Regions from separate parts of the Bacteriovorax sp. HI3 genome, predicted to be linked through region 1. Evidence: riboswitches for the same ligand, from Rfam matches in the RefSeq annotation. Region 1 holds a riboswitch; the other holds the start of a gene.
What was found. Region 1 has a riboswitch for cobalamin ahead of AC6JA8_RS01495 (TonB-dependent receptor plug domain-containing protein). Riboswitches for the same ligand answer to the same signal wherever they lie in the genome.
Positions count from the first base shown of each region.

Region 1 (14,993 bases):
GGGGAGAGTATTATTCTTTCTCAAAAAGGCTGCGAAGAAGTCTCAGTTCTTTCAAGACCGCTGACTCACACTTTACTTTTAGATAACCAATTTACTGTGGTTCAAGATGATCAGGAAGTTCGTGCTATGGGGCGCGGAGCTTTTGCTGGCGAGGAGCTAGTCCTGGAAGTTAAGGTTCAATATAAAAAAGACCCAGGCATTCCTTCGATCTTTTTACCAGTGAGGGCCGTGAATAAATACTCACAGACAGCAACTGGTGATCTAATGGAAAAGTCGACGATCTACAATGCTTCTAATGGTGTTTTAACTAACACGAAAGCAACCTACAGAAGAGCTAATCAATAACGTAGAAGATATTGTCTTCTTCCTTCACGCGCGCCTTTGTTAAATCTTTGGGAGCAAAGACTTCGCCATTTAACATGGGCGTGAAGAGTTTCTTCATAATCGGTTTATTAGATTCAAAGTACCTGTGGTCTGTCTGTAGCGACTTTGAAAGGTCGATATAAATAGCTTCCGGGTCCTGGAATTCAGCACGTCTTTTAGAAGGAATTTTTCCAAATCCCAATCCCAATTTATAAAGAAGCGGCTGTTTTGCTTTTAAGTCTAGAAGATAAGACATAATAAGCATCAGGTCGCGGTTGTTCATTAAAACATGTCTGTGTCCGGCAAAGTCTATTTTAGAAAGCCATGCTTTGTGGTCTGTAAGACCGATATCTGCAGCAGCGGAAATGTAGTTATCAAAAAGTGGTTTTCCATAAACTTCATTGAGATCGCGAGCGTAAAGCTTTTCAGTGTATTCGCGCAAGACGATATGACCCATGCTGTGAGTGAGTAAAGTTATTTTCTTTCGTTCGAAAACTTCAGGGTGTTCTTCTTTATATGTTTTGATTCCATGAAGAACCACTGAAAGATCTTTGGCCGAAGCTTTGGCATTTTCCACCGGGCGAGTCAGTAGAGAAGACCACGATGGCCAGTGAAACATTACAACTCGTACGTTGTGAACTTTTTCTAGATTCGAAATCATCTGCCATTCTTCATCTACATGTCTTCCACGGCCATGAATATAAAGAACAATGTTCTTATCTGGAGTTTCTTCGTGAAAAGTGTTTAGGATTTCACTTATTTTGTTAACAGGCCTCAGGGCAAAAACGCTACTGGTATAAAGACCGACTGAACCCGGGTCTTCCGCCTTGGCAGAGAGTGATAGTGTACAAAAAAGAGCAACTATTAAAGTCTTAATTGATGTTTTCATGTGACTTTAGTCGGACTTTCAAAAAGTTTACTTTAGTGCTTTCTCCCTCTGTAAAAAGGTAATGAGGTCAAAATTTTGAAGTCTGACATTTTCTTTTGACACCTAATCAGTCAGTTTAGGGCCTTTTCGTCACTGATTAATTGAGGGGGTTTTAGGCTATCAAGATGTTATAAATTACTTTCTTTTGGCATACAGCCTGCAATAGTAAAAAGTAGGAGATCATGGAAGATTTCCACCAAGGATTTGGAACCTCAAGGAAGAATATTTAAGTAGGGAGCTTTAGGATGAAGCAATTATTAAGACTAGGAAAGGTCGCTGTTACACTTGTCGGTTTAGCTGGATCTTTTGGCGTGGAAAACGCATTAGCAACGTCGGCTTTTAACCTATCTTGTCCCGAAAAGTATATTGCTACAGTCACGAATGTAGAGGATGTTGAATCCCAGGCTGCATTCCCTAAAGTCGAAGTTGATTTCCAGATTATTCAGACATTGAAAGGTGAAAAAGTCCTTTCAAAGAAAATCCAGGTCGTCAAAGATGGACCTGTGAAGTTCAAGAGCGGTGAGATTTACACTCTTGAATCCAATGATGTCTGGTTATGTTCGGCGACTCTTTTTTCAAAATTATAGTTATTAGATAGATATAAAGTTTCTTAATGCTTTCCACGGATGGAAGGTAGTTACGAAGTGATAATTTTTACAAGGAAGTAAAATGAAGCACACAAAAAAATTGGCCATTAGTATCCCCCTCTCGCTAATGGCCATTTTCTTGTTTCTGGGATTAAGTTCAAACGCACAAGCCTATACATTCACTTCTGATTTTAAGAATGGGTTTTACTGGCGTGCTTTTCCAATAAAGATGGCAAAATTCGCAGCTTCTGCCGATGCTCAAAACCTTGAAACTCTGGCCAACCAGGCCGTAGCCGAATGGGAATCAGTGATCGGAAAAGATATTTGGGAGTTGAGTGCTGTTCAAAACTCTACGAGCTATTCAGGAAGTTATATCCGTTGGTCGGATAACTTCGGAGCTGAGACGGGGTATGACCCTTCAAGAACTCTGGCAATCACTATCCGCTACAACAGAGGAACATATTTCGAGCAGACAGTTATCATTCTAAACGGAGGTATCAGCTACCTTCGCCAGAACTGGGGCAACACTTTAAAGACAACAATCCTTCATGAAGTTGGACATACTCTTGGACTTGATCACTCGGAAGACTCTGGTGCAGTCATGGCGGCAAGCCTTGGATCTGCGACAACTCTTCAGTCAGATGATATCCAGGGAGTGAATGCGGTAGTTGATGAAACACTAAAAAGGCAATCGACTGGTTATGTTTCACCTCTTTCAACACAAGAAAAGAAAGTGGCAGCCTGTGGAACAATTGAAGATATTTCAAAAAATTCAGGTGGTTCAGGTGGAGCAATGGCAAACTTCTTAGGGTCCCTAATTATGGGTATGATGTTGATCGCTTTCATTGGGAAAATCGAGAAAAATAGAAGACAAAAGGTTTTGATCAGGTATTAAAAAAAAAGTAATTTTTTGCTGAGTTTCTCCGAATAGGAGAGCATGAGTGCAGAAAACCAAACCCACATTAATTACATTTTTTACCTTCAAACTAAAACCGAGCTAGATCATACGTATTATGTATTAGCAGAAGTACTAGGGAAGATTAATATAAGTTTACTTCCCATCGAATCTCACGACTTAAAAAACATTGATAAGAATAAAAAACATCATGTGATTGTTGTGAGAAATGATTTTTCTTCTGCGTTTGCATTTAACGATGCTAGAAAAAATTTTCTTGATAGTGCTATGGCCTCTGGTAAGCTTATGGTTTATGATATCAGTTCGTTTTCAGAGGTTGAGAACGCGATGAAGTTTGAAAACAAAAATGTCTACAGGTATTTTCAACTTCCACTGAACGTAAAACAAGTAGCGATGACGGTTGCCGTAGAATTTTACAAAGACCGCAATGCTCCTGTTGAATGGCCAGGCGGGCGTAGAGCAAAATTGCCTTCTATGACTAATTCAAATTAAGTCGTAAAATAGAAACACTATGAAAGTAAAAATTAGTGAAGAAACGCAACGTATGCTCATGCTTCTAAAGCTTGATGCCAAAAGACTGTTTGAGAGAATCAAGTTCAGGTCGCCAGAATACATGTACGAGTTTTCACTAAAAAGAACCAGAGATCATTTCCCGGCGGTTTTTAATAATCGTTACGATTCGACAAGCATTAAAGAACTAATGCTTTGTGGAGAGGAAGTGCTCGTAGGACTCGATCTGTTTTACAGCAAGGTCGATGAAATGCGCTGGTATCTTAATCACACACAGGACATGCCTAATCGAGTAGAAGATAAAGTGCATGCTTATGTGCGAGAGCTGGAAAAGCATTTCGAAACTCTGAATCTGTATATTGACGTTGAGATGGGACTTATTAAAGAACAAGCAGAACATGAAACAGACAATTAATATCGCCGCATTTTTTTTCGTACTCGCTATCCCGTTTGCACTTTCTTCGCAAACAAGAAAAGCTATTCCGGCAGGAAGATATGAGGCGCTTTCTGGCGTGAAGAATTCAAGAAGTGTGAAGAGTACAGAAGCTCCATCAGGGGAGAGAAAAGATTCGACTGCATTGTTCTGGAATGAAGTACTGAACCATATGCCAGAGAACTCTCAGGACCTTTCTTATTTCTCAACAGGAAAGATGGACGAGTTTTCGACAAATCTTTTGGCAACAAAAGGTTTAAAGACGGCAAAAAAACTCAATGAAAAAACTAACATCGTTTTTAGCGATGACCTAAAACGCGACCGCGAAGTTCTTAAAGGACTTAAAAACAAAAGCAGCCTGGTTGTTCTTAAAGACTCGCAAGAGTTAAAAGACGTCATGGCCACTCTTGGGCAGTTTGAAGTTCTGCTTTACCAGGCAGAAGATCAATCAAACTATTTCCTTTTAAAGCTTAGATAGTTAATCAATCCACTCAAGTATAATCTTCCTCATCTGGACGAAAATCCAATAGCTTTGGATAATGGAAGAATGAGATTATTGCGTTCATTTATTCCTTTTTTGGGGCTCTTGTTTACTGCTAGTACAGTGAGCGCTCAGCTTTCTGAAGAGGGGATTTTCTCCGGGCGCATTTCTAAAATCAGCCGCGATATTTCTGTCGTCAGAGTAAAAGTCGATTTCGACAACGTTAAGTACATCAACGTCAAAGATAAAATTGAATTCTGGGATGAGAAGAACTCCACTCTTAAGTGCAAAGCTTATGTCATGGGGAGAACTGCTGATTATATTCTTTTAAAAATACCGGACATGAAGTTCTGTGAAAAGAATCTCTATTTTACGGCCGGGGCCTACTTTAAGTTTTTTAGTGAGGACCTGCAGAACAACGTCAAGATGGGCCGTGAAGTGGTAGGTATACTTATTAAAAAACGCATGGCAGTTAAAGGCCAAATGGAGATGAAGAATAAAGAGATCCAAAGCCATGTTGAGAGGATCAATACCATCAATGCGCGTTACCAGACGTTGCGCGACAAGTTGGAACAAGAGTGGCAGAAAGAACTCCATGCCCTGGATGAAGATAGAACGTACTCGCTAAGGTCTTATAAAGATTTAGAACGCCGCTTGGATGAAATTGACCAAAAGCTTGAGCAGTATAAGATCAAAGATGAGAATCTTACACTCGACAGATGGTCTCTGGACTCTAATCTCTATTTCAAAAAATAATTGAACTCTGCACACTTCTATTCTAAGCTGTATTAATTTTTTAAAAAGGTGGAAATACAATGAAAAAGTGTGTGATTGCTCTATCATTGGCGCTTGGCGTGATGAACACTGCCTTCGCTGTCGGAAATGCAAAAGCTCCATTCGGTGGAGAGTTTAAAATCAACCTAGGTCAAGCGCCTACAACTTTAAATGCTCTGTCATCATCTGATGCTTACGCAAGTGAAGTTCAATCGATGATCATGGAAGGTTTATTAACAAGAAACCCAGACACAAGAGAGTGGGAACCAGCTCTTGCTAAGTCGTGGACAATTTCAAAAGACGGAAAGACTTTTGAGTTCACACTAAGAGACGGAGTTAAGTGGCACGATGGAAAACCACTTACAGTTGAAGATGTTAAGTTTTCTTTTGATGCGATCATGGATCCAAAAGACACTTACAAAACAGCTCACTTAAAGCCTTACTACGAAAACATCAAATCTGTTGAAATCGTAGCTCCAAACAAAATCAAGTTCACAGTAGGAACTCCATACTTCAACAACTTCACAGTTGCTGCTGGTTTAACAGTTGTTCCAATGCACTTATACAAGAACCCAAGCAAAGAGCAGGAAAAGATCCTGAACAAAACTCTAGTGGGAACTGGTCCTTACATGCTTAAGGAATTCGACCGTGCTAAGAGAATCGTGCTTACATCTAACCCTAACTGGTGGGGAAGAAGTGAACCGTCACTAAAAGGAATCCACAATTTCCAGACGATCACAATGAGATTTATCCAGGACTCAACGATCTCTATCAGATCAATTGAGAACGGAGACATCGATTACCTAGCTCTTCAACCAGAAGAATACGCTCAAAAAACAAACGGCCCTAAATGGGGTAAGTCTGTTCATAAGATTAAGACTCAAAACAAACAAGTCTCAGGTTACGCTTTCGTAGGATTCAACCTGACAAACCCAATGTTCAAGTCTGTTAAGACAAGAGAAGCAATGGTTCACCTGTTTGACAGAAAGAAGATGATTGAAAAACTTCTTTTCAACTTCTCTCTTCCAGCAACTGGACCTCTATACCAACAATCGGACTATGCTGATCCAACTGTTAAAGCTCTTGAATTCGATCCAAAGCTAGCTCTTAAGAAGTTAACTGAAGACGGATGGAAAGATACAGACGGGGATAGAATCCTTGATAAGATGATCGATGGAAAAAAAGTTAAGCTTTCATTCACAATCCTTGAACCACTTCCAGACTTCGTAAAATTCCTGACGACATTCCAGGAAGATGCTAAGAAAGTTGGTGTTGATGTTCAGGTAAAAGTTGTTGAGTGGAACGCCTTCATTAAACTTCTTGATGAAAGAAAGTTCGAAGCTGTTCGTCTAGCATGGGGTGGTGGAGACCTTGATTGGGATCCAAAACAAATCTGGCACTCAGAATCTATTGCGAACGCTGGATCAAACTTTGTTCAATACAACAATCCAAAAGTAGACAAGCTTATTGATGAGTCTCGTCTAATTATGGATAAAGCGACAAGAGTTAAAAAACTTCGCGAAGTTTACAGAACAATCGCAGCAGACGTTCCTTATATCTTCCTGTTTAACGGAAAATTTAAGTTCTACGCTCACACAGATCGTATCGGTAAAGAAAAAGATACATACACTTACTCGATCGGTTCTGATTACTGGTGGATTGCTAAATAACTAGAGGTTTTTCTTGTTTACTTATATCTTAAAAAGATTACTGATCATGATCCCGACCTTGCTCGGGATCACTCTGGTCACATTCGTTATCATTAACCTTGCTCCCGGAAGCCCAATTGAACAGCGAATTCAGCAAATGAAATTCGGTGGAATGGGGAACGAAGGCAGAAGTAACGGCGACAACTCAAAAAGTAGCGCAGTTTCTGAAGAGGTTATTGAGGCCCTTAAAAAACAATATGGATTCGATAAGCCGGTACATATCCGTTACTGGATCTGGCTGAAGAATATCGCCAAACTTGATTTCGGTGAGAGCTTTACTTACGAAGAGCCTGTACTTGATGTTATTACCAGCAAGCTTCCAGTGTCTCTGCAGTTCGGAGTTGTTTCCCTGATCATGTCTTATTTGGTGTGTGTAGTCTTAGGGGTTATTAAGGCAGTAAAGCACGGAACAGCTTTTGATTATGTTTCCAGTTTTCTCCTCTTTGTCTTCTATTCGATCCCGGGCTTTATGCTAGCGATTCTCCTCATCGTTTATTTTGCGGGTGGGGGATTCTACAACTGGTTTCCGATGGGGGAACTTTACTCTGACAATTACTACGATCTGACTCTTTGGGGAAAAATCGTCGACCGCGTTCACCACTTTATCCTGCCGCTCATTTGTTACATGATTGGATCTTTCACAGTTCTAACTATGCTAATGAAAAACTCGCTTCTGGATGAAATTAAAAAGGACTACATTCGTACTGCCCGTGCCAAAGGTGTTCCTGAAAAAGTGGTTTTCCTAAAGCACGCACTAAGAAATGCATTGATCCCAATCGTAACGGGTATCGGTGGATTTATTTCAGTTTTCTTCGTTGGTTCTCTTCTTCTGGAAAGTATTTTCCAGTTAGATGGAATGGGGCTTCTAAGTTATAAATCAATCCTTCAGAGAGATTATAACGTTATCATGGGTCTGATCTTTATTCAGAGTGTGCTCATGTTAGTTGGAAACCTGATCAGCGATTTAGCTTACATTGCTGTTGACCCAAGGATTGATTTCAAATGATCGAACGTTACATGACTAATGAACTAACTCGTAAACGTTGGAAGATTTTCAAAAAAAGTAAATCAGCGATGATCTCATCGTTTGTTTTAGTCTTTTTAATTCTAGCAACTTTCTTTTCACCATTCATCGCCAATAGCCGTCCACTGATGATCAGTTATCATGGAACGACTTATTTCCCAATCTTCAAGGATTATAATGCCTCTGACTTCGGGATCACTGATGCTCTTGATGTGGATTACCGCGCTCTACAAATGGGCAAGGGCGATTATGCTTTATGGCCAATTGTTCAATGGGACCCGTTTGAAAGTAACTCAAAAGTAGACTCTTATCCGTCGGCTCCATCTGAAACAAATATCTTTGGAACAGATGACCGCGGACGTGACGTATTTACTCGACTGCTTTATGGATTTAAATACAGTATCTCTTATGCTGTTGCTGTTTGGTTTATCTCACTTTCTATCGGGACAATTCTTGGTGGAGTGATGGGATTCTTCGGCGGGAAAGTAGATTTCATCGGCCAGAGGATTGTTGAGGTCCTAAGTACTGTTCCTCAGTTTTTCCTTCTTATCATTCTTATTTCAATCTTCACTCCTTCTCTGGGAATGCTGATTCTGATTTCATGCGTGTTTGCATGGATTAACATTTCATACTACGTGCGTGGTGAGTTCCTAAAAAACAGAAACCGCGAATTCGTTGAAGCGGCCAAGTCTCTTGGGGCTTCAAATATGAAGATCATCTTTAAGCACATTCTGCCGAACTCATTAACTCCGATTATCACGTTTGCGCCGTTTACGATCGCGGCTGAAATCGTAGGTCTTGCAGCTCTTGATTACCTGGGGTTTGGTCTTCAGGTTCCAACGCCAAGTTGGGGAGAACTTCTGGCACAAGCTCAGAAAAACTATACCATCGCATGGTGGTTAGCGTTCTACCCGTCACTGGCGCTCTTCATTGTTCTTACACTCCTGAACCTAATCGGTCAGGGAGTTAGAGATGCAATGGACCCGAACATGACTTAGAAAACGTATCTAAGTCCAACAGAAGCAATTCTTCCACCTGTTCCATAGCCGTAGACTTCTTCGTAGTCTCTATCGAGCAGGTTTTTCACTTTCAGGTAAATAGAAGTGTTGGCCCTGAATTCTCTTTCATATCGCAAATTGAAAATCAGGTACGATGGCATGTTAACCGTGTTTCCAAGGTTATCGACATCGCTTCTTTTACCTGTGAAATCCCCCTCAACACTGACTAATTCTTTATTGGAAGGAGCAAAGTCTACTGAAGTTTTAACATTGATATTTGGGCGTCTGGCGAGTTTTTTCTTCGCTGTCATATCTCGGGCAGAAAGCCAGGTGACGGACGTATTTGAGCTTAAATCTTCCGTCAATTTAGCGGCAAAAGAATTTTCAACTCCGATGATTCTGGCCGTGCCTCTGTTTTGGTTAACAAAAGTGACCGGGTCATAACTTAAACGGTTTTTGATATCAGTGTAAAAAAGAGTCCCAATATACTTACCGTTTTCAGTGACCGGAACTTCAAATCCAATTTCAGCTGTCTGGCTTTCTTCCGGGCTTAAGTTTTTATTTCCATAAGTAGGATCGTGTAGTTGATTTAAGCTTGGTGCTCTAAAACCAGTTGAATAGGCCATCTTCAGGTTGAAGTGAGTAAAAAAGTGCATGAGGGCAATTTTATATGTGACATGCTCACCGAAGGATTGATTGCTGTCCAAGCGGATTCCGGCATTGGCCACGGCCGGGCCAAACTCCAGGCGGTTGTATAAAAAGAAACTGAAATTTTCGTTAGTATTTTTCTTTTGGTCTTCTTCATGCTGGTAATCGAAGTTGTAGTTCTGCGTGAAGAAGTCATTGAGATACTGAGTGTGATTAAGAGCTACGCCGTTAATTTCACCTTTAGTTGTCGTTGATGAAGCCGCCGTGTGTTTGCTGTCGCTTCTAACATTTAGAGTGCGGTGATGCTCAGAGCGAGTCAGGTTCAGGGATGTTTCCCCTGATGACCAGGTTTGAGTGTATCCGGCCTTCATAAATTTTTGCTCAGTAAATTGGGAGTCGTTTGGATCATCTTCACCGGCCCCACCGCCTTTATCCAGGTCGACTTCGTCATTGACGTAGCGGTAATTCAGGTTGAATTCCCCACTCGAAATAGTTTGAGCAAGAGCGGCCGAAAGAGTGGTTCGTTTTTCTCCGTCTTTTTCAGCGTTGGGATTGCGAGAGTCATTAGCCGCTGAAAAGCCAGTTGTCTTTAAATGGTCAGCTCCAAAACTCACTGATGTCTGGTTGAATTTTTTCTGAGCATTGACTCCAGCATTAAGAGTGTTGTGAGTTCCGTAATCAACAAATCCAGACCCACTAAGTTTATCGGAACCTTTTTTAGTTGTAATAACGAGAACGCCACCAATAGCATTTGATCCATAAAGAAGACCTTGCGACCCCTTTAGAATTTCTACGCGCTCAATATTATTTAAACTCAATCTTCCTAAATCAAACTGGCGAGTCGGATTACTGGGGTCATTCATGACAATACCATCAATAACCACTAGCACTTGAGAGGACTCAGTTCCGCGCAGGAAAAGGCTGGTGTTTCCACCCACTGGCCCCGATTGTGATAATGTTAGGTCTGATTCTCTTGAAAGGAGTTCAACTATTGAAGAAGCCTTTTTGATTTCATCTTTTTCGAACACTTTAATATCGGAAGGTGATTTTTCAAGAGTACTTTTAATTCTATCGGCAGTAACGATGATGTCATCGCCAGCGAATGCTGCGTGCGAGGCTAAAAAGGCAATAAGAGATGCGTGCGTGATTTTTCCAAGCATAGTTCCTCCACGGGTGAATAAGGGAATAAAAAGGGATCGGGCTTTACCGTTGCGGGACAGCGTTGGAATCTCACCAAACTTCACTACTTCTTATTCTTCATTGAGCTTGCCTCTATTATAGGGAAAGGAGGACACTTTACAATAAAAATGAGGGGCCTTAGACTTTTTAAATGAAGTTTTATTGTTTCATTTTTATTCTGGCCCTTTCAATTAAGGCCCACGCTGCCGATTGTGAAGCAGCCAGACCACTTAAGGTTTATAAACCAGCTTACGCTGAATATTTCACCATTGCTTACTATGATAACTATAAAATTGTAGATGCAGGAAAGGCGCCTTCGCTTGAGCGCTATATTGTTGCAGACGCTCCACTCAAATGTGAAACGAATCTGGCGGTGCTGACATCTAAAACAAAAAGATTTGTTTCCTCTTCAACGACACATTTATATTTTCTCTCGGCCTTTAATCTCGAGCACACTTTAGTTGGGTTTCAAGGAAGCCGTTATATCTTTAACGACAAAATTAGGTCGCAAAAAATTAAAGAGATTAATTACCAAATGAATCCTGAAGAGCTTTTTTCTCTTAAACCTGACCTGGTCATGGCCTATTCTGCCAATGCAGGAGTGGAGAGAGTAAAACAATTAAGAAAGTTAAAAATCCCCATTGTTCTTAATTATGACTTTGAAGAAAAACATCCTTTGGCGAGAGCTGAGTGGATTGTTTTTGAAGCTGTCTTTTTTGAAAAAGATAAAGAGGCCCAAGAGCTCTTTAATAAAATCAAAACAAGTTACAATGAATTTAAAAAGCAAGCTATTGGGCTTAAAAAATCCAAAATCCTGGTTGGCGATATTCAAAGTGGAAAATGGTCTACATGTGGTGGCACGAGTGACCTAGCGATCATTATCAATGATGCCGGAGGAGAGCTTCTGCTAAAGAGCGATAGTAACCAGACTCAGTATGTCTCTCTGGAAAAAGTTTTAAAGATCAATGAAAGACCAGACTTCTGGTTTTCACAGAATACTTGGGAAGATGCTAAGGGCATGAGAAAAGACTCGCGCTATAAAAAATTCCAGGATGTTCCTCTCTTTAATAATACAAAACTTATAAATCAGTATGGCTTTAGTGATTTCTGGGAAACAGGTGTGGCCCGTCCTGATCTTCTTATTAAAGATTTCTTTGCAATAATGCATCCTTCTCAATTGCCCAATGAAAAAACAATCTGGTATAAGGAGCTGAAATGAACAGCAGACCCTTAGTCACCATTTTTAGTTTTTTTCTGATCACCGTGCTTTTAGCTGCGATCCTTTTGGTTTATGGAGAGGCCGGATTTAATGTCCAAGACGATTTGCTTTTATGGCAGCTACGCTTTCCTAAGATTATCGTGGCCCTTATGGCCGGAGGAATGCTTGCCGGATCAGGACTTCTCTTACAAGTGTTTTTCCAAAACCCATTAGCGGGACCTGATCTTTTAGGAATCAACGCCGGTTCGTGTTTAGGTGTGGCCATCGCTATTATGGGGGCTTCATTTTTACCAGCGGGAATTGCGCCTTTTAGTCAGACGCTGATGGCGATGTTGGGTGCTTTGAGTGTTTTCCTTCTTTTAACTTTTTTAGTCAGAAAGAATATTAACCGCATCAGTCTTTTGATTCTTGGGCTTTTAATTGCAAGTTTTACGGCAAGCTTTATCAGTGTGCTAGTGAATATGACTCCAAGTCTTCAGGTAAAAAACTTCTTAATGTGGTCGATGGGAAGTTTTCAGGGAGTGGCAATTGAAGAGCTTCCATATTTTGTTGGCTTTGGACTTCTAGGGTTAGTTTTCCTGGCCATTCTTCCAAAGGGGCTTAACCAATTTATTATCGGCGAAAACTATGCTCGTAGCATGGGTGTAGACGTAAAACGCTTTAAAACAATTCTCATTTTAGTGTGTTCATTTTTAGTGGCCATCGTCACTGCTTACTGTGGCCCGATTGGGTTTATTGGAATCATTGCTCCTCACATTGCCCGCACTTTTATGAAAAGAAGTGATATCCGCCTGGTGATGCCAGCGGTGTTTTTTGTCGGAAGTTCTCTGGCACTTTTCACGGAATTAATTCTTATTTTTACCAGTGAATACTCACTGGCAACAAATTCCATTTTAGGTTTAATCGGTGCTCCGGTGATTGCTCTCTATCTTTACCGCGACAGGAGAGTTGTATGATTACATTTAACAATCTCTCGGTTGGCTTTAACCATAAAACAGTTCTGGCCGAACTTACAGGAGAGCTGAGAAAAGGGGACTTGATTGCCCTCATGGGAATCAATGGCGTAGGGAAGAGCTGCTTTTTAAAAACGATTACGGGTTTAAATCCGCTTATTAAAGGCGAGCTGTCTTTAGATGAAAAACCTTTTTCAACTTATTCTGAATTAGACCTCGCCAAAAAAATCTCAGTGGTCTTAACCGATAGGGTTCAGGTCGATTATTTACGCGTTTCTGAGCTCATTATGCTGGGCAGATCTCCTTACACTAACTTCTGGGGAGAAGTTGCAGCAGAAGACAAAGCTGCTGTAAATGACATCATTAAAATGCTTAATATCGAATCTATTACCGACAGGTTTTTTTCTGATTTAAGTGACGGACAAAAACAAAGAGCACTGCTTGCGCGCGCACTGGTGCAGACTCCGGATTACTTGTTCTTAGATGAGCCAACAACTTATTTAGATATTCCTTCAAAGATTGAATTGATGAAAATTTTAAGATCGGTGAGCCTGGATAAATGCGTCGGTGTGCTTTTTAGCACCCATGATCTAAGCTTGGTTGAAAATATCGTTGATCAAATCTGGCTGGTTGATTCCCAAGGTGTGCTTCATAAAAAAAGCCCCGAGGAAATGAATCGCTCGGGGCTTTTGGCTAAGAATTTTAATCTTTAAATTTGTACTAACGTTACATCAATGGTTCTTTCTTTTCCGTCTCTGACGATTTTCACTTTTACTTTATCGCCAATTTTATATTTGTTAACTGTCGAATAAAGATCGTCGTAGCTTTTAATTGAATCAGAGTTGATTCCAACAATAATGTCACCAATGTAGTACTGGCCGAAACGATCGCGAGTGATTCCTTGAAGTCCTGCCTTTGAAGCTGGACCTTTTGGATCGACAAATTTCACCATGACACCTTCGCGCAGACCAAAGCGGGCAGCGTAGTAATCTTCAAGAATAGCGACTCCAAGACCAGGGCGAATGACACGTCCGTATTGAATGATTTGTGGAACGATGTCTTTGATAATTGCTACAGGAATAGCAAAACCAAGACCAGCAGAAGCCCCAGCTCCTCCGGCATTGTAAATCATCGCGTTCATTCCAATCAGTCTTCCTTGAGAATCAAGCAGAGCTCCACCAGAGTTACCTGGGTTAATCGAAGCATCTGTCTGAATCATTCCGTTGATGGAAACGCCACCAAAACCTTTAATCTTTCTTCCAAGAGCAGAAACAGATCCAGTGGTTAGTGTGTGATCAAGTCCAAGTGGATTTCCGATCGCCAGAGTTTTTTGTCCAACCAGCAATGTTCTTGAGTCACCTGGGACGATTGGTTTTAAATTTTTTGGAAGCTCAAGTAATTTTAAAACAGCGATATCGTTTTTTGGATCGCCACCAACTAGCTTTGCTTTGTATTGTTTCTGGTCTTCCCTAAAGGCCACAGTGAAAGAGTCTCCACCATCGACAACGTGATAGTTAGTGACGATGTGTCCAGTTGTGTCCCAAACAAGTCCCGAGCCCATTCCGGCCTGAACTTCGGTAGCGTCCATATCAAACATGGCGCGGGTTTTTTTTAAATTGGAAACGTTGACGACAGAATCGGCCGTATTTTGGAAAACGCTAATAGAATTTTTTTCGTTGTCCAGAAGCATGGCCGCTTCTTTTTTGGCATTTTGCTGTGAATACGCAGGGACAGCTAAAGCCATAGTTAGAACAACTAAAAGACTTAACTTACGCATGAACTCCTCCTTGCATGGAATGTACTCTATAGATATAATCCCGGAAGGCATTTTGAGCAAGGGGTTAAGGTGGAAATTAAGTTTTACAACCGCGTAACGGGTAAAGTAGATCACGAAATGGTTTATGGAGATAAATTTATTGAGTGGCTTTACGAATCTCCAAGTGGAAAAGGCCTTTCTCACCTTGTTTGCAAAGCGCCAATCAGTAAATTTTATGGGGCCTTACAAGACTTACCTTTAAGTCAGCAAAAAGTTGCACCGTTTATTAAAAAATTCCAGATTCAAATGGATGATTACCTTCCTGAAGACGGAAGAACTGAACAATCTCCTTACTCAACTTTTAATCAGTTTTTTATCCGCCGTTTTCGCCCAGGAAAGCGTCCAATTGTAGAGAATCCATCTGAGATGGCAGCTTTTAGTGAAGCCCGTTATTACGGCTATGAGAGTGTTCTGGATAACGAAACTGTTCCTGTCAAAGGGCACAACTTAAAACC
Region 1 covers NZ_AP026946.1:311,222-326,214, forward strand. The annotation lists gene AC6JA8_RS01440 (hypothetical protein) at 1-345, shown strand, start outside; gene AC6JA8_RS01445 (alpha/beta hydrolase) at 335-1,252, opposite strand; gene AC6JA8_RS01450 (hypothetical protein) at 1,537-1,878, shown strand; gene AC6JA8_RS01455 (matrixin family metalloprotease) at 1,961-2,773, shown strand; gene AC6JA8_RS01460 (hypothetical protein) at 2,816-3,286, shown strand; gene AC6JA8_RS01465 (hypothetical protein) at 3,306-3,719, shown strand; gene AC6JA8_RS01470 (hypothetical protein) at 3,703-4,215, shown strand; gene AC6JA8_RS01475 (hypothetical protein) at 4,285-4,974, shown strand; gene AC6JA8_RS01480 (ABC transporter substrate-binding protein) at 5,034-6,662, shown strand; gene AC6JA8_RS01485 (ABC transporter permease subunit) at 6,676-7,707, shown strand; gene AC6JA8_RS01490 (ABC transporter permease subunit) at 7,704-8,723, shown strand; gene AC6JA8_RS01495 (TonB-dependent receptor plug domain-containing protein) at 8,720-10,531, opposite strand; adenosylcobalamin-variant (AdoCbl-variant) riboswitch at 10,554-10,628, opposite strand; gene AC6JA8_RS01500 (ABC transporter substrate-binding protein) at 10,702-11,769, shown strand; gene AC6JA8_RS01505 (FecCD family ABC transporter permease) at 11,766-12,725, shown strand; gene AC6JA8_RS01510 (ABC transporter ATP-binding protein) at 12,722-13,435, shown strand; gene AC6JA8_RS01515 (S1C family serine protease) at 13,432-14,499, opposite strand; gene AC6JA8_RS01520 (phosphatidylserine decarboxylase) at 14,569-14,993, shown strand, end outside.

Region 2 (14,993 bases), 350 kb from region 1:
CAGACGCTCATTTACTCATCCCTGAAACTTATGATGTCGTGACATCGACTGAAGTTGTTGAGCACTTTAAAACGCCAAAAAAAGATTGGGAACTTTTAGTTGGACTCGTTAAAGACGGAGGTCTTTTAGGAATCATGACCCAGTTTTACGACGAGTCTATTGATTTCCAAAAGTGGTGGTATAAAAACGACCCAACACATGTGGCATTTTACCAGGAAAAAACACTCAATTACCTGGCGGAAACTTATCAACTCGATATGATCTACAACGATCACAAGTCAGTCGTGATTTTTAGAAAGAGAGGCTATTAATGTTTACCATGTATGCAATCCCTAATTGTGACACTGTTAAGAAGGCACGTACTTTTTTAGATAAGAAAAAGATCGCTTACGAATTTGTGGATTTCAAAAAAACACCACCGACAAAAGAGCAGATTAAGAGATGGGCCGATTTTATGGGGGAGCTTCCCGCTAATAAAAAAGGAACGACTTACAAAAAATTAAAAGATGAATTCGAGGCTCTGACACCAGCTAAAAAAATTGATTTCATGATCGAAAACTCTTCAATGATCAAAAGGCCCGTTTTAGAAAAAAATGGCAAAACGCTCGCGATTGGTTTTGACGAAGAAACATACGGCGGGCTCTAGTTTGGATAAGGCGACCTACCTCAAGATTAAGGCCGAAAGAGAAAAAGCATTTTTAGAAAGTAAAAATGCCAAGGAAGATTTTTGTTTTAAGTGCCATCGTCTGCAGAAGTATTGCCTGTGCCCACTGATTAAGCCTTTCGATACCAAGATGAAATTCGTTATCCTGATGCATCCGATGGAAGCAAAAAAAGAAAAGCAGGGCACTGGAAGAATCTGTCTGGCCACGCTTAAAAATTCGCACATGATCATGGGTGTAGACTTCACTGAAAACGAAGAGGTCAACGCTCTTATTAATGACCCGAATAATTACTGTTTTACGATGTATCCGGGAGAGCGTTCACTCAATGTTTCTGAGCACGATGTTGCTCCTTTAAATAAGCTTCTAGATGAGAATAAAACCATCGTTCTTTTCCTCATTGATGGCACCTGGCCTTGCGCTAAAAAAATGATGAGAGAATCTAAAAACATCCAGTCTCTTCCTCGCATCTCTTTTACAGCGACTCATACTTCTATTTTTGAAATTAAAGAGCAGCCTGCCGATTACTGCCTTTCAACTCTGGAGTCTATCCACTTCTTTATTCAAGAGTGCAGCCGCCGTGGAGTTGAAAATACGGCCGGGGCCGAGGACAATCTTATTGATGTTTTCAAGGCCATGATCAAGTTTCAAATGGACTGTGCTCTAGACCCGAACAGATCGTCTTATAAACGTGGATCAAAGTTGGGGTACTCTAAAAAAGAAGACCGTGTGAAGGCCAAGAAGTGGCTGACGAAAAGTCGTTCTGTTATTCTCCCTGATCGCTAATTTTTCTTAATTTATGTTCAAATTTATTTCAGTATGTTTGGAATTTTAAGACTTACAAGAGTTAAGGCGCCTATTAACTTGTAATCATTGAAAAATATCGAAATTCAAAGAGACAAGTGTTTTGCGATTCAATGTTTAATTCCTTTTGACATATTCTCGGGAGGCGTTGTATCAAACGCAAAATTTAAAAAGGAAGTAACTTATGTTCAAACTCATTCCTGTAATGTTGTTATTTTGTAGCTCGCTTGCTTTTGCAACTCCAAATGAAGACATGATTAGTTATGTAAAAAATGGCTATGAAGATGATCTTGTTGAATTGCTCGAAACGGGAAAAGACATCAACATAAATTATCAAGATGCAGAGGGGTTAACAGCTCTTCACTATGCAGCCCTCTATAAAAGACCAAATATTGTTAAAATTCTTACGACGACTTATCCATTGAGCGCGTTAATTGATTACAATGTCCAAGACAAATATAATCAGACTTCTTTTTATATCGCTATTCGCACATGTAATGAATGCGTGTCTATTTTATTAGATAAAAAATCTCGTATTGATATTGAGCTTGGTCCAATTACACCATTATTAAAGGCCGTGATTGATAAAAATGAACCAATGGCAACTCTGCTTATCAGTATTGGAGCAAATACTGATGTGTTGATGCCTCTGAAAGATGGCTCTACAGAACCTTTAATTGCATCACTGATTGATAAAAGAATGCTTCCAACTCTTAAAGAGTTTTTAAAAGTTAACACAAACTTAAATGTTAGATTTGGAAATAAATATACTGCTTTAATTTTAGCTGCTGCTTGGAATTCGAAAGAAGTGGTAAAAACTTTGGTAGAAGCTGGTGCAAACTTAAATTTAAGAGATGCCAATGGTAATACAGCATTACATCACGCAGCCAAAAATTTAGATACGAATTTAGACATGTCACTTTATGAATACTTGATTGAACGTGGAGCTAAAATTGATTTAGCAAATTCACAAAATTTAACTCCATCAATGATTTTAAGTTATCGTAGGTCATATCTTGAAAATTATAATCTATTTTTTGAACTATTGAATAATTCCTCAGCTGAAAGATACGAGATGAAAATCTCGCAAAATTTTGTAAGTAAAAAAAATGAAATGTCTATCACTGTTACGGTAGGAGTTAATACCTATGATGTAAATACGGTAAGATTTTTAAACGATAATGTAAGATTTGATTTGTCTTCTAATTTAATTATTTTTAACAATAAATTTATATTTAAATTTAAAAATGAGAATAATGCTCTTCAAGCTCAACAATCTTTATCCAACATGAAATCACTTTACGAAAATTTCATTTCAACATTATAAGGAAGTACAAATGAAAAAATTAATTTTAGCTCTTTCTTTATTTTCAGTTAGTGTTTTTGCACAAGAATTCTCAAGCTATACACAGTGTGCAGCTAAAACACCATGCTTTGACTATTATGGTAGACCGGCAGGAGTGGCACAATGTTTTGTTGTTGGTTCAGCCTACGTTAGCAGTGGAGATAATAGCAATGCATGTTCATGGTATGTTGAACCGGGAGTAGGGGTTAGGTGCTCAGGCTACGCTCAGGTGCGTAACCAATGGGGGCAAATAGTATGGGCTTGGCAAAATTATGAAGCTCGCTGTCCACGTTAGATAAATAAATTGCCTAAAGGCCGTTGATTTAACGGCCTTTTTATTTCTTCTAGCTACGCCTTAACTTATCCTACTAATAACACAAAAAGTGGGCATTCAAAGAAGCCTATCCATCTCATATATCCGACTGAAATCCTTAGCTTTAGGTCAATATTACCTTCCATCTTTTAAGACGTTATACGGTTATAATGTAAAATAGATTTATAGAACCATATCGGTGGGTACGAATATGTTAAAGCATCTTTATAAGACATTGTTGATTTCAGTGATCTCTTGGTCGCTTTTAACAGTTCAATCTTCTGTTGTTTTTGCGGCTGCGACTGAAAGTAAAGCAACTGTCACAACAGATTCTAATGGTGTCATCACTGCTAAGAAGAGTGTCTCTTTTGAGAAAGTAAGTGACACGGACATGTTGGCTTCGATTACCATGCTTGCCGGTGGATTTATTGCAGGAAGGATGTGGCAAGCTTATTCGCCTGTGTCTATTGACGTAACAATTGCAGCCGCTGGTGGTGTTGCGTTCATTGCAGGCGAGGTGATGAGTAATATCAAGTTCAAAGGCACTATTGATGCCATGACCGTTGAAGTGGAAAAAAAGAGTGACGGTACAATCAATGAAGAACAGATCCAAAGACTTCAAGATTTAAAAAAATCTTATGAAGAAGCAAAGAAAACGACTAAAACAAAAAAGACATTGCAATTGGCTGCAGCAGCTGCTTTTGGTGCTGCCGCTTTAACTGCAACTTATATGGCCTACAGTGAAGAGGGGGCAATTCAAAGTTGTCTACAGACACTTAATTATGCTTCCGGTGCACTAGATAAGTGTATTGCTGCGGGGGCGACCGGTGTCGGAGCAACTGAGTCTGGTGCTTGTACTGCTTGTAAGCCTTTAATGGAAGGGTATCGTGCAAGTTTCATGGCCTACTCTAAGGCCAGAACGCCTCCTGGGCAACCATCAGGAATGAAAGATAAAGCGGTGTTCCCTTATGAGCTGACAGCAAAAAATCCTATGAATATGTGTAGTGAAATTGTCGCTGGGGCAACTGTTACGACACTATCAAAAAGTGTGCAAGGGGCATGTTTACCGGCAGCTAATCTTCTAATTAAAGATCAGCAGTCTGCACCTAACCCAATTACTGGTGATATTGTTGATGCCGGAAAAATATTAGGACTGCCAGCGGCTCAGCATTTTGTGAATTCACCTCAGATAAAAACAAATATTTTCGCAAACTACTTAGAGAGAAGCTTATCGTTTATTTTTCCAGAAGCTCAGGCTGGTTGGTTGCCAATGCTTGGTTTAGGGGCTGGGACACTCTTAGCTTTTTCCGGAATCCTGGGAACAATGGGAGTTTCAGTTGATACGTACATGTTTGTGCCAATGAACAGAGCGATCGCTTTTGGTGTCCTTGCTGGAATTTCATACATGGCTTCAAGATCATCTGATAATATCATTAAGAAGCTTGATGATAACATCCAGAAAATCGATGCAATTCTGGCCGACATGAATAAATTAAACAAAGGGGTTAAGGCCCAGAACTTACAAAATCAATCTGTCGCTATTAAGACAATCAATCCTTCTATCCAGAGTGCTCAGCCTTTCTCTGCAGATGGTTCTGCTAAAACTCCGTGTATGACAGGCAACAGCTCTGAAAATTGTGCGAAATTAGCGGACAAATTATCTTCTATGCCAGGCTTTGCAAATTTACCTGATTCGTTGAAGGGGATTGCTTCTCAGTCAGTAAGTCTTGGTGACAGCTTAAGTGGATCATCAGGAATCAGTGGTTCAACACTAACAAGTGCCGAAGCTCTAGGGAACAAGCAAAACGCGATCAACAAAGCATTAAAGAACCAGCAGGCAAAACTGACAAAAATTACCAATGGAAAATTTGATGCTGGTAAAGAAGAAAATAAATTCAAAGATAAAGTTAATGCAGCTTTAAAAAAAGAATTGCAAAAGCATGGAATGACAGCAACTGGTTTCATGGCAAGTATTGGCTCAACTCCAATGAACTCAGCCGATTCTAAAAATGATAAGGACTCGGGTTCTGGCAAGGGTGTCAATTTTGAAGGCAATGCTGTCAACTTAGCTGCAGGTGAAGCAACTGGTGAAAAAGAAAAAGAAGAAGGACTAAAACTTGAGTTTAAAGATACTGCACCAGTAGGTGATGGTCTGGCTCTTGGAGCTCCGATGGTTTCAGGCTCGGATCATTTAGATGTAAAAACCGATGAGATCAACGGCCAGAATGGGCCATCAATTTTTGAATTAATTTCTAGAAGATATTTTAAATCAGGTTACCCAAAACTTCTTGAGGAAGAACCAGCTAAAAACTAAGTTCTCTCTAACAAGATCGAGGCACGTATGTTGAAGTTTTTTTACAAAGTATGTTTGGTATCAATTCTTTCCGGTTCCTTAATGCTGATTGATTTCAGTTATAAAGGGGCACTTCTTCAGTCTGCGCAGGCAGAAACTGTAAAAACTGAGGCCATTAAGGATAAAGACTTAATGGGGACGTTGACCATGACAGCAGTTGGGACCATCGCCTCACGACTTTATACTTATAAGATGACAACGGATGTGATGCTTGCAGCTGCCGGTGGTGCTGCTTTTATTGCAGGTGAGGTTCTTGCTTATCTTAAATTAAAAGAAGTGATGAAAGGCATGGAACAAGAAATCACTAGGGATAAAAACGGAAACATTAATCAAGAACAAATTGCAGCTTTAGAGAGATTGAAAAAGTCTTATGAAGAAGCAAAGAAAACTGCAAACACAAAAAAAATGCTTCAAATGGCTGCAGCAGCGGCTTTCGCAGCTGCAGGTGTGGCCGCTTATACAATGGCTGCCGGTGATATGACGGCGTTAACTACATGTACATCGGGAATTGGAACAGCTCTATCTACAGTTTCCGGAGCAGTCACAGCTCAATGCCAAGCTTGGTTAAGTGCTCCTTGTCCCGGGCCTTGTACACAGCCGCTGGGTGCGCAATGTATGAGTGAAGTTGGTACATGTACTGCTGCTATCACCAAGTATCAACAATCGTTAATGACATATGAAATGGCCAGACAAGCCTCTGGACCATCAGCACAAGGATTAGCGACAACGACTGCTCAAGGAAAAGCTCTTCAAGCAGAATTAAGTGCATTGACCGGGTCTTGTCCAATGCACACTCAAGCGGCTAACGGATCACTCCAGGGAGCTTGTCAGCCTCTTATTCCAAATAATGATATCGGGACCAGCGGTGGTGCCGGGCTTATGACAGCAAACAATTCTGTGCAGGATTTACCGCCTATTCTAAAAAAGTACTACATGCAAAACAAGATGGATGCTAGAGAGATGGCAAGTGTTATTGAAAAGAATAAGGCCCATTTCTCTGCTTATTTTGAAAAAGCATTCAATGTAATTTTCCCTCCAGCGCATGCTGAACTTTTTAGTGCAATGGGAATTGCTTCAAGTGCAGCGGTTACTTTCCTTTTAGCGACGTCAGCGACACTTGGGCCATCAATTGATATGTTTCTACTTATCCCACAAAAACGTGCGATTGCATGGGGAGTACTGGCCGGTTTAACATTTGCTGCAACATCGGCAACAGATAATGTCATCAGCCAGATAGATGCAAACATTAAAAAAATTGATACCATTTTGCAATCAATGAGATCTCTAACATTGGGAGCGAATACTACACAAATAGCGGCAAAACAGCCGATGATTCAAACGACCATTAAGCCAAATTCGAATCTGGCGATTGCAGGTGCTAACTATGAAGAGGTAGATTTGTCACAATCAGCTAATGGTGTGGCATTACCTTGTTATACTGGTGGTGATTCGAAAAACTGTAAGTCATTTGACGAGTCAGTTAAAAATCTTCCAAGTTACAATGGTCTTAATGCCGATTCTCAAATGCAGTTATCAACCTTGTTAAAAAATGCAAATGGATTTAACGGGACAAGTAAAATCACGAAAGGATCACTGGAGGGCGCTTCAAACCTTGCCGGCCAAGCTAATGCTTTAAGAAGTGCTTTAGATAAAGCACAAAAAAATGCAGCTGATCGCTTGTTGAAACAAAAAAGTAAGATCAATTTAGCTCAACAGGCTAAAGCGCTTTCGGATTCGATTGAAAAGGGTGTGAATGATTCTTTAAAAAAATCTAACTCTACTGCCGGCCAGATGTACGCTTCAATGTATGGTGGCCGAGGTGGCGCATCTGCTGTTGGTTCATCTACCGCTTCTACAGATGACAAAAAAGTTGAAGAGTTAAAAAAGACTCCGGCGGCAGGTACCGGTGTGATAGATATGAGCGGTGCTGGTGCTTCGGGAGAGAAGGTAGATCTAGGTCTTACTGGTGTAACTGATAATTCTAAAACAATGACTCCTGAAGAATTAGCTGCATTTAATGAAGCTCAGAAAAATGCAGGTGCAACAATGGACGATTACGATTTAAAAGAAAATCAAATCTCAAAAGACTCATCAACTTCAATCTTTGAACTCATCTCAAACCGCTACCAACGCACAGGTTACCAACGCCTGTTTGAGAAAGTTAAGACCCAAGATCCGACCAAAGCAAAAGAATAAAATACTTCATAAGCCCCTCATTTGAGGGGCTTTTAGTTCGCGCCGCAAACTATTTTTCAAACCCCCTTTACATGGTTACGATTGTATACTAAGCTCTCGTTAGGAACTGAGTCTAAAATGAGAGGTTATTATGAAATTAGATACTTATAGTCAGTCTACGCCAGAAGTAGCGGAAACTAATACAATCAATACTGCTAAAACGGCCACTACGGAACAGTCTGGTAAGGACTTCTTCGTACAGAACACATGTAAAGATAAGAAGGACAGCGAAGGCCACGGCGTATGCCCTCTAAGAGAGCTTTTAAGCCGTCTGGGAGACAAGTGGAGCGTGCTTCTAATCCTTACTCTCGCAAGAATGCCAGGAGAGCGTGCACGTTTCTCTGAGCTAAAAAGAAGCCTTCCGGATATCTCACAAAGAATGCTGACTGCGACTCTTAGAAACCTTGAGAGAGATGGTCTTATTTCAAGAGAGATGTTTGCTGAAGTGCCACCAAGAGTTGAGTATCAACTAACTGAACTTGGAGTGAGCATTCTAAACCCAATGAGAGAAATTGTTACCTGGATCGAAGGAAACTGGACAACGATCATCACTTCGAGAGAAACTTTTGATAAGAAAAATCCAAAAGAGGAAAGTGAGCTTCAGTAGTGCTAGAAACAATTGATAAAAAAAAGATCGTTGAAGTTTTAATTGAAAAGTTAAATACAGAATTAAAAGAAGTCGAAGGCGCGGCCAAATCCACTCGTGATTTGGCCGTAGCCCCCGATCTCAAGTCGGAAGGAAAGTACGACACTCGTGCCATCGAAGCTGGGTATCTTGCCAGCGCTCAAAATAAAAGAGTCGAAGAAATCAAAATGGACATTCAGATGCTCGAAGACCTGGTGACTCAGATTGAGCCGGCCAGCAAACTTCAATTGGGCTCTTTAGGTCTTATTGACTGCAACGGACAGAAGAGATTGTATTTTCTCTCGACCACGTCTGGTGGATCAATGCTGATGATCGATAATTATCCAATTCTGGTGATTTCAGTTTTTTCTCCTATTGGCGATGCGGCCTTAGGCCTTGGCGCTGGAGAGAGTTTTGAAGTGGAAACTCCAAAAGAGACAAGACAGTACGAAATTGTCGAAGTATATTAACTCCAACAAAAACCAAAGATAAAAATCAAGTGAAGTCTGGTGAGATTCCAGCACTGTCCCGCAACGGTTAGAGTCCGATCCTTATTTTTATCTCCATTCATCCCGCGGAGGAATTTATGACTGAGCCATTCTCTTTATCTGCCCTTATTTCTGCCAAAATTGAAAATTCAATCACCAAACAAACCAAGGCCATCTTTCCCGATGTCACCAATCACTATGAAACATTATTTGGTGGTACTGCTTTATCGTGGATGGATGAAATTGCTTTTATCTGCGCGACTCGTTTTTCACGTTTAAGAGTTGTCACTGTTTCAACAGACAGGATCGATTTTAAAAGACCAATTCCTGCAGGGAAAATCGCAGAACTAGTCGCCAAAGTTAAAAAGGTTGGTGAGACAAGTCTGGTGGTCGGTGTGGAAATGTTCACTGAAGACATGTACGGCGAAAGCAGGGAGCTTGCCGTTAGAGGGGACTTCACTTTCGTGGCCATAGACGAAAATAAAAAGCCAACAAAAGTACTAATTTAAACACTTTATATTGTAATATCTATACGCTTTTTATTTTGATATTCCTTTGTGATTAAGCATCGGCTAGGATCGGAAAAATTATCCATCACCTATGAGAGGGAATATGAAAAAGATTTTAGCTGTATTTATTTGTATGATGTCTTTTAGTGCTTTTGCAGAGTATTCAGCAGAAGAGAGAGCAAAATTAAATGCTATCAGTTCATCTCTGACGAATCGTCGAACAGAGTATGCGAGTGCTATGGCCAGCGCGCGTCTTTATTCTGAGACGACAGATATCTTCGACCTTAATAAGTACTGTAAGGTTCTTCAAGGCGAATTTGGAGTTCCATTTCAAGAGTTTTCGACTTATGCAAAACAAGCGAATTCTGTATTAGTGTCTAACGACTCTACGGAAGTTAAGAATCTTTTAAACTCAATGTTGATTAACGGAGAGAGTGCTATTGCTAATTGTGGAAAGAAAAAAGCCAGCTTTAGCACATTAGAAGCCTTTTATGGTGCGATGGCCCCTCTACAGGATTTAATTCTTAAAGCTGTTAATCAAAGTGGAGCAGGTGAAGTGGCCGTAGAAGATTATGATAGAGTGACACCTGGTCTTTCAAAACTTGCCTTCTCTAAAGATGTAAAAGCTTTAAAAGGGAAATTCATTATTCTTATCTCTAAAGAAAATGGTAAAAAATGTGAATTAAGTATCAATACGAAAGCAGCACCTTTTATTGTGATTCCTGCAGGATCAGAAATGGTCATCCAAAACCGTTTTGATGGAGTTCCAAATTACGGTCTTTACCTAATGAGTGAGCGCGCACCTGGCGATTTTCTTTTTGCTCTAGGGTGTGGAAAAGGCCTAAGCGTTGATCAGATCCAGAACATGCTGGCAGAGATTGGCGTTTCATTTAAAGATATTAAGTAATCCTTATTGGCAACTAGAAGCAATGAGTTTCTAGTTGCCTTTCTTTGGGCATCGGTCTTCTCATCTTTACTAAAAAAGAACCCGCGAATACGAAAACTGCATGGCCTTGTAGAGTTATGACAGTTTTTAGACAAATATTATTTTTATAGCGAGTGTCTAATAGTCTTTTAAGAATAAGAACCTTAAGATCTAAATAAATTTCAGCTTACTTCACCCTAAATGGATTTTCTATTTTTGTTCAGTCTTTCACCACTCACGAATCCAAACTTAATGGTTTCTTAAGCTATTATCAATTTTACTGACCTGGGTTAACTATTCTTTTTCATTATCGATAAGCCCTGCAAATAAACTTATGTTCGCAATAGGCGCGGCTTAACCAAGGAAATCAGTTTGAAAAATTTTAGTTTAAAGGCAAAGTTGCTCTCGCTTTCAACCTTTCTAATTTGTATTTCGTTTTTAATTGGAGGCATTAGTTATTGGAGTTTGAGTAAAGTTGTTAAAAACTTTTCTGTTATTTCTGATACAAGTTATCCTAACACATCAAACATGCTTCAAATGTTCTCGAACTATCGTTCTATGAGAATTGAGGTGACTCAACTGATCTCATCTGAAGTGCCGACAGATATAAAAGATAAAGTTTATGATACTCTTGAAGAAAATATTAAGTCAGATGCAGAACTTCAAAAAAAATATCAGGAAGTAGAGTATTTACCTGGCGAAGAAGTTCTTTATCTTGATTTTAGAAAGTATATTGATGAATCAATTGCAGAAGTTAAAACTGTAATGGAAATGTACAAAAAAGGAAAAGTTGATGCTGAATCACATGCAAAAATGATTCAGATTGTAAATTTCAAACTTGGTGACATCGGTGTACAGGCGAGAACAGCTTCTCATAAACTTAGAAATTTTCATTACGAGCAAGCAGAGCTGGCAGAAAAGACAGCTAAAGATGCAGCTGCAAATGCTACATTTATCATGATTGTTACAATTGCCATTTTAGGCTTTCTGGGAATTGCCGCTTCGTTCATCTTCTCAAATGCATTAACAAAAGCACTTAAAGCCATCAGCGACGCTCTAGATGAATCAAGTACACAAGTATCTTCAGCGGCAGGACAAATTGCTTCTTCTTCTGAAGAACTTTCTCAGGCAGCAACAGAGCAGGCCGCCTCTCTGGAAGAAACATCGGCATCAGTAGAAGAAATGAGCTCAATGATCTCTATTAACTCAGAAAATGCAAAAAAAGCTTCTGAAAATTCTGTATCTTCACATAAACAAGCAGAAAGAGGCCGCCAAGTTGTTAGCGAAATGGTGGCTTCAATGGCCCAAATCAATGAAAGTAACAATAATATTATGACTCAGATTAATGCTTCTAACGAGCAAATGGGTGAGATCGTAAAAGTTATCCAGGAAATTGAATCAAAAACAAAAGTCATCAACGACATCGTATTCCAGACAAAGCTTCTATCGTTTAATGCTTCTGTCGAAGCAGCAAGAGCTGGTGAGCAAGGAAAAGGATTTGCGGTTGTAGCTGAAGAAGTAGGTAACCTGGCACAGATGAGTGGTAACGCAGCTAAAGAGATTTCTGAAATGCTAGCGTCTTCAATTAACAAAGTAGAAAGCATCGCTAATGAAACAAAGACAAAAGTAGATATCCTGATTACGGATGGTGCTGAAAAAGTAAGAATGGGTACAAAAGTTGCTGAAGAATGTGGTGAGGTTCTTGCTGATATCGTAACGAATGTTTCGAGTGTTAGTACAATGGCGAGCGAGATCTCAAACGCAAGTTTAGAACAGTCTAAAGGGATTCAAGAAATCACAAAGGCAATGGGACAACTTGACCAGGTCACTCAGACCAACTCGGCAACTTCTGAAGAAGCGGCGAGTGCAGCAGAAGAATTGTCTGCTCAGGCAGACTCTCTAAAGAATCAGGTTTTAACTCTTGTAGCCGTTATTAACGGATCGAATGCACCAGTGCATACAACTGTTGATAAAAAACCAAATGCACCAAAGCAAGCAGCAAAGGCTCCGGTTAATACTTCAACAACAACGAATGTTATCCATATGAAAAAGCCAGCTCCTAAAAAAGCAGCAGCTAAGGTGGCGACAACTGCAGCCCCTGCGCCAGCAATGAAAAAAGCCGCCAATGGTGGAACGAAAGATGGAGTACCAAGCTACGACCATCCAGGATTTGAAGAGGTTTAAGAGTTGGACTTTGCATTGCCAGATTTTTCAAAGAATTTTGAAGAAGAGAAACATATTCAGGACGAGGATTTTGCCTACTTTCAGGACCTCGTCCTTTCTATTGCAGGGATCTCCCTAAGCGAGAAAAAGCGCGATCTTTTAAAGACGCGCTTAGGTCCTTATATCCGCGACAACAATCACGGCAATTATAAAGAGTACCGCCGCTATCTTGAAAATCTGCCAGAAGAGCATCCAGAATGGCAGAATTTAATTAACCTTATCACAACCAACAAAACTGATTTTTTTAGAGAGCCTGCACACTTTGAATACATCGAGACCAAGCTGATTCCTGAATGGGTTAAGATGGGAAAAAAGGAAGTGCGTATCTGGTCTGCAGCATGTTCTTCTGGCGAAGAGCCTTATACGCTGGCAATGTTTTTAAAGAAGAAACTTCCGGCCGGAATGACTTTTAAAATCATGGCTTCAGATATTGATACAAATATTTTAAGCCGTGCAAAAAATGGTGTGTATCCAATTTCTAAGTTCAATGAAATTCCAGAAGAGTTTCAAAAAGATTCGCTTGATATGGGAACAGGGGCCATCTCTGAATGGTTTAGAGTCAAGAAGAAGTTAAAAGATCACATCGATTTTAAACTTTATAACTTGATTGAAGACAATCTTCCCAGCGATGAGCTTTTTGATTTAGTTCTTTGTCGTAACGTCATGATCTACTTCCCAAAAGAAGTGATTAAAATTGTCGCAGATAAAATCTATAAGGCGACAACTAATGAAGGATGCTTGTTTATTGGGCATTCAGAGTCTTTGCAGGCGATTAAGAGTTCATGGTTTACGGCAGCTCCATCTATTTACAAAAAAACGGCCACCGGTAAGAGAAGATGAATGAAAACATCCTTTGCCTGAACATTGGAGAACTCATTGTCACAGGCGATGATGTAGTGATTAGCACAACTCTTGGGTCTTGCGTTTCAGTTTGTCTTTATTCTTCATCTAAAAAAATTGTAGGGATGATCCACTATGCACTTCCTTGTTTTTTGGAAAATAGCGAAGAGGGAGATGATCTTCGTTATGGGGATCGCGCTATCCCTATTTTAATTGAAGAGATGGTCAAAGCAACCAAAGAGCCAGTCACTGGATTAAAAGCAAAGATCGTCGGCGGAGCCAACTGCTTCATTCGCAATTCAAAGGGTGGATTGGATGATATAGGCGAAAGAAATATTGAAATGGCCAAAAAGATTTTAAAACAATTTCGAATTGAAATTGTAGGTGAACATATAGGTGGAGATGTTGGTCGAAAAGTCCTCTACCACGGCCTTGAAGGAAGGCTCCAGGTCGCTAGCTTAACGAAGCTTGAGTAACGCTTCATTTGCCCTGGCCAGGCGTTCATAAAAAGTCTCCTGAGAACAATTTTGCTCTCAGGAAACGTATGGGACAAGAGTTAAATCATGATTCCGCCTGAAACTTCGATTCTTTGAGCATTTATCCAACCGCTCTCATCAGATAGCAGAGCCGCGACAGCTCCTCCAACATCATCAGGCAGTCCAACACGGCCAAGAGATGTTTGAGCTGCCAGGGCCTTATTCATCTCTTTGTTATCTCGGACATCTCCTCCACGGAAATCAGTTTCAATTGGTCCCGGAGCGATTGTATTAACTGCAATTCGACGTGGCCCAAGTTCTTTGGCCATATAGCGAGTCATCACTTCGATAGCACCTTTTAGGGCGCCATAAACTGAGTATCCAGGAAATGAGAAGCGAGCAAGTCCTGAAGAGATATTGATAATTCGGCCGCCATCGCTCATCAGAGGAAGAAGTTTTTGTGTCAGAAAAAAAACTCCTTTGAAATGAATATTTGTCAATTGGTCGAATTGTTCTTCTGTTGTTTCCATAATGCTGACGTTGATTCCGATGCCAGCATTATTAACTAAGAAATTAAAATTCTCTCTTTGCCATTTGCTTTTTAAAACGTCTCCAACCAGACCTGCAAAGTCGCCAAAAGTTTTTGAGTTCTCCACATTGAGTTGAAGAGCATGGGCCTTGCGTCCTAATTTTTCAATTTGAGAGACAACCTCATTGGCCTCTTCTTTTTTGCTATTGTATGTAATGATCACGTCTACACCTTTTTCAGCTAAATGTAGTGCCATGCTTTTTCCAAGTCCTCTGCTTCCGCCAGTAATAAGAGCAATTTTTGTTGTCATGTTATTCTCCTTGATGACTTTATTCTATTTGATTATTAATTACGGATAAATATGAGATATTGTGATATACTGTTCATATAAAACGAACAATAGAAAGAGGGATAATGGACCGTTTTTATTCAATGCAGATCTTTGTCAGGGTTGCTGAACTCAATAGTTTTACTAAGGCAGCCGAAAGCCTGGGGCTTCCTAAGGCCAGCGTTTCTACTTACGTGCAACAGCTGGAATCGCAGGTTGGCACACGTCTTTTTCATCGCACGACAAGAAATGTTCAACTGACTAACGACGGTTTGGCATTTTATGAAAGGTGCAAAGATCTCTTAATGGATGTGGAAGAGACCGAGGGCATGTTTCGC
Region 2 covers NZ_AP026946.1:666,051-681,043, forward strand. The annotation lists gene AC6JA8_RS03145 (methyltransferase domain-containing protein) at 1-311, shown strand, start outside; gene AC6JA8_RS03150 (arsenate reductase family protein) at 311-646, shown strand; gene AC6JA8_RS03155 (tRNA-uridine aminocarboxypropyltransferase) at 648-1,448, shown strand; gene AC6JA8_RS03160 (ankyrin repeat domain-containing protein) at 1,651-2,793, shown strand; gene AC6JA8_RS03165 (hypothetical protein) at 2,804-3,106, shown strand; gene AC6JA8_RS03170 (hypothetical protein) at 3,336-5,438, shown strand; gene AC6JA8_RS03175 (hypothetical protein) at 5,520-7,673, shown strand; gene AC6JA8_RS03180 (winged helix-turn-helix transcriptional regulator) at 7,804-8,319, shown strand; gene AC6JA8_RS03185 (GreA/GreB family elongation factor) at 8,319-8,807, shown strand; adenosylcobalamin-variant (AdoCbl-variant) riboswitch at 8,824-8,894, shown strand; gene AC6JA8_RS03190 (acyl-CoA thioesterase) at 8,924-9,334, shown strand; gene AC6JA8_RS03195 (hypothetical protein) at 9,438-10,241, shown strand; gene AC6JA8_RS03200 (HAMP domain-containing methyl-accepting chemotaxis protein) at 10,632-12,443, shown strand; gene AC6JA8_RS03205 (CheR family methyltransferase) at 12,447-13,322, shown strand; gene AC6JA8_RS03210 (chemotaxis protein CheD) at 13,319-13,798, shown strand; gene AC6JA8_RS03215 (SDR family NAD(P)-dependent oxidoreductase) at 13,879-14,637, opposite strand; gene AC6JA8_RS03220 (LysR family transcriptional regulator) at 14,742-14,993, shown strand, end outside.
Region 2: another riboswitch for cobalamin. It lies ahead of AC6JA8_RS03190 (acyl-CoA thioesterase); the one in region 1 lies ahead of AC6JA8_RS01495 (TonB-dependent receptor plug domain-containing protein).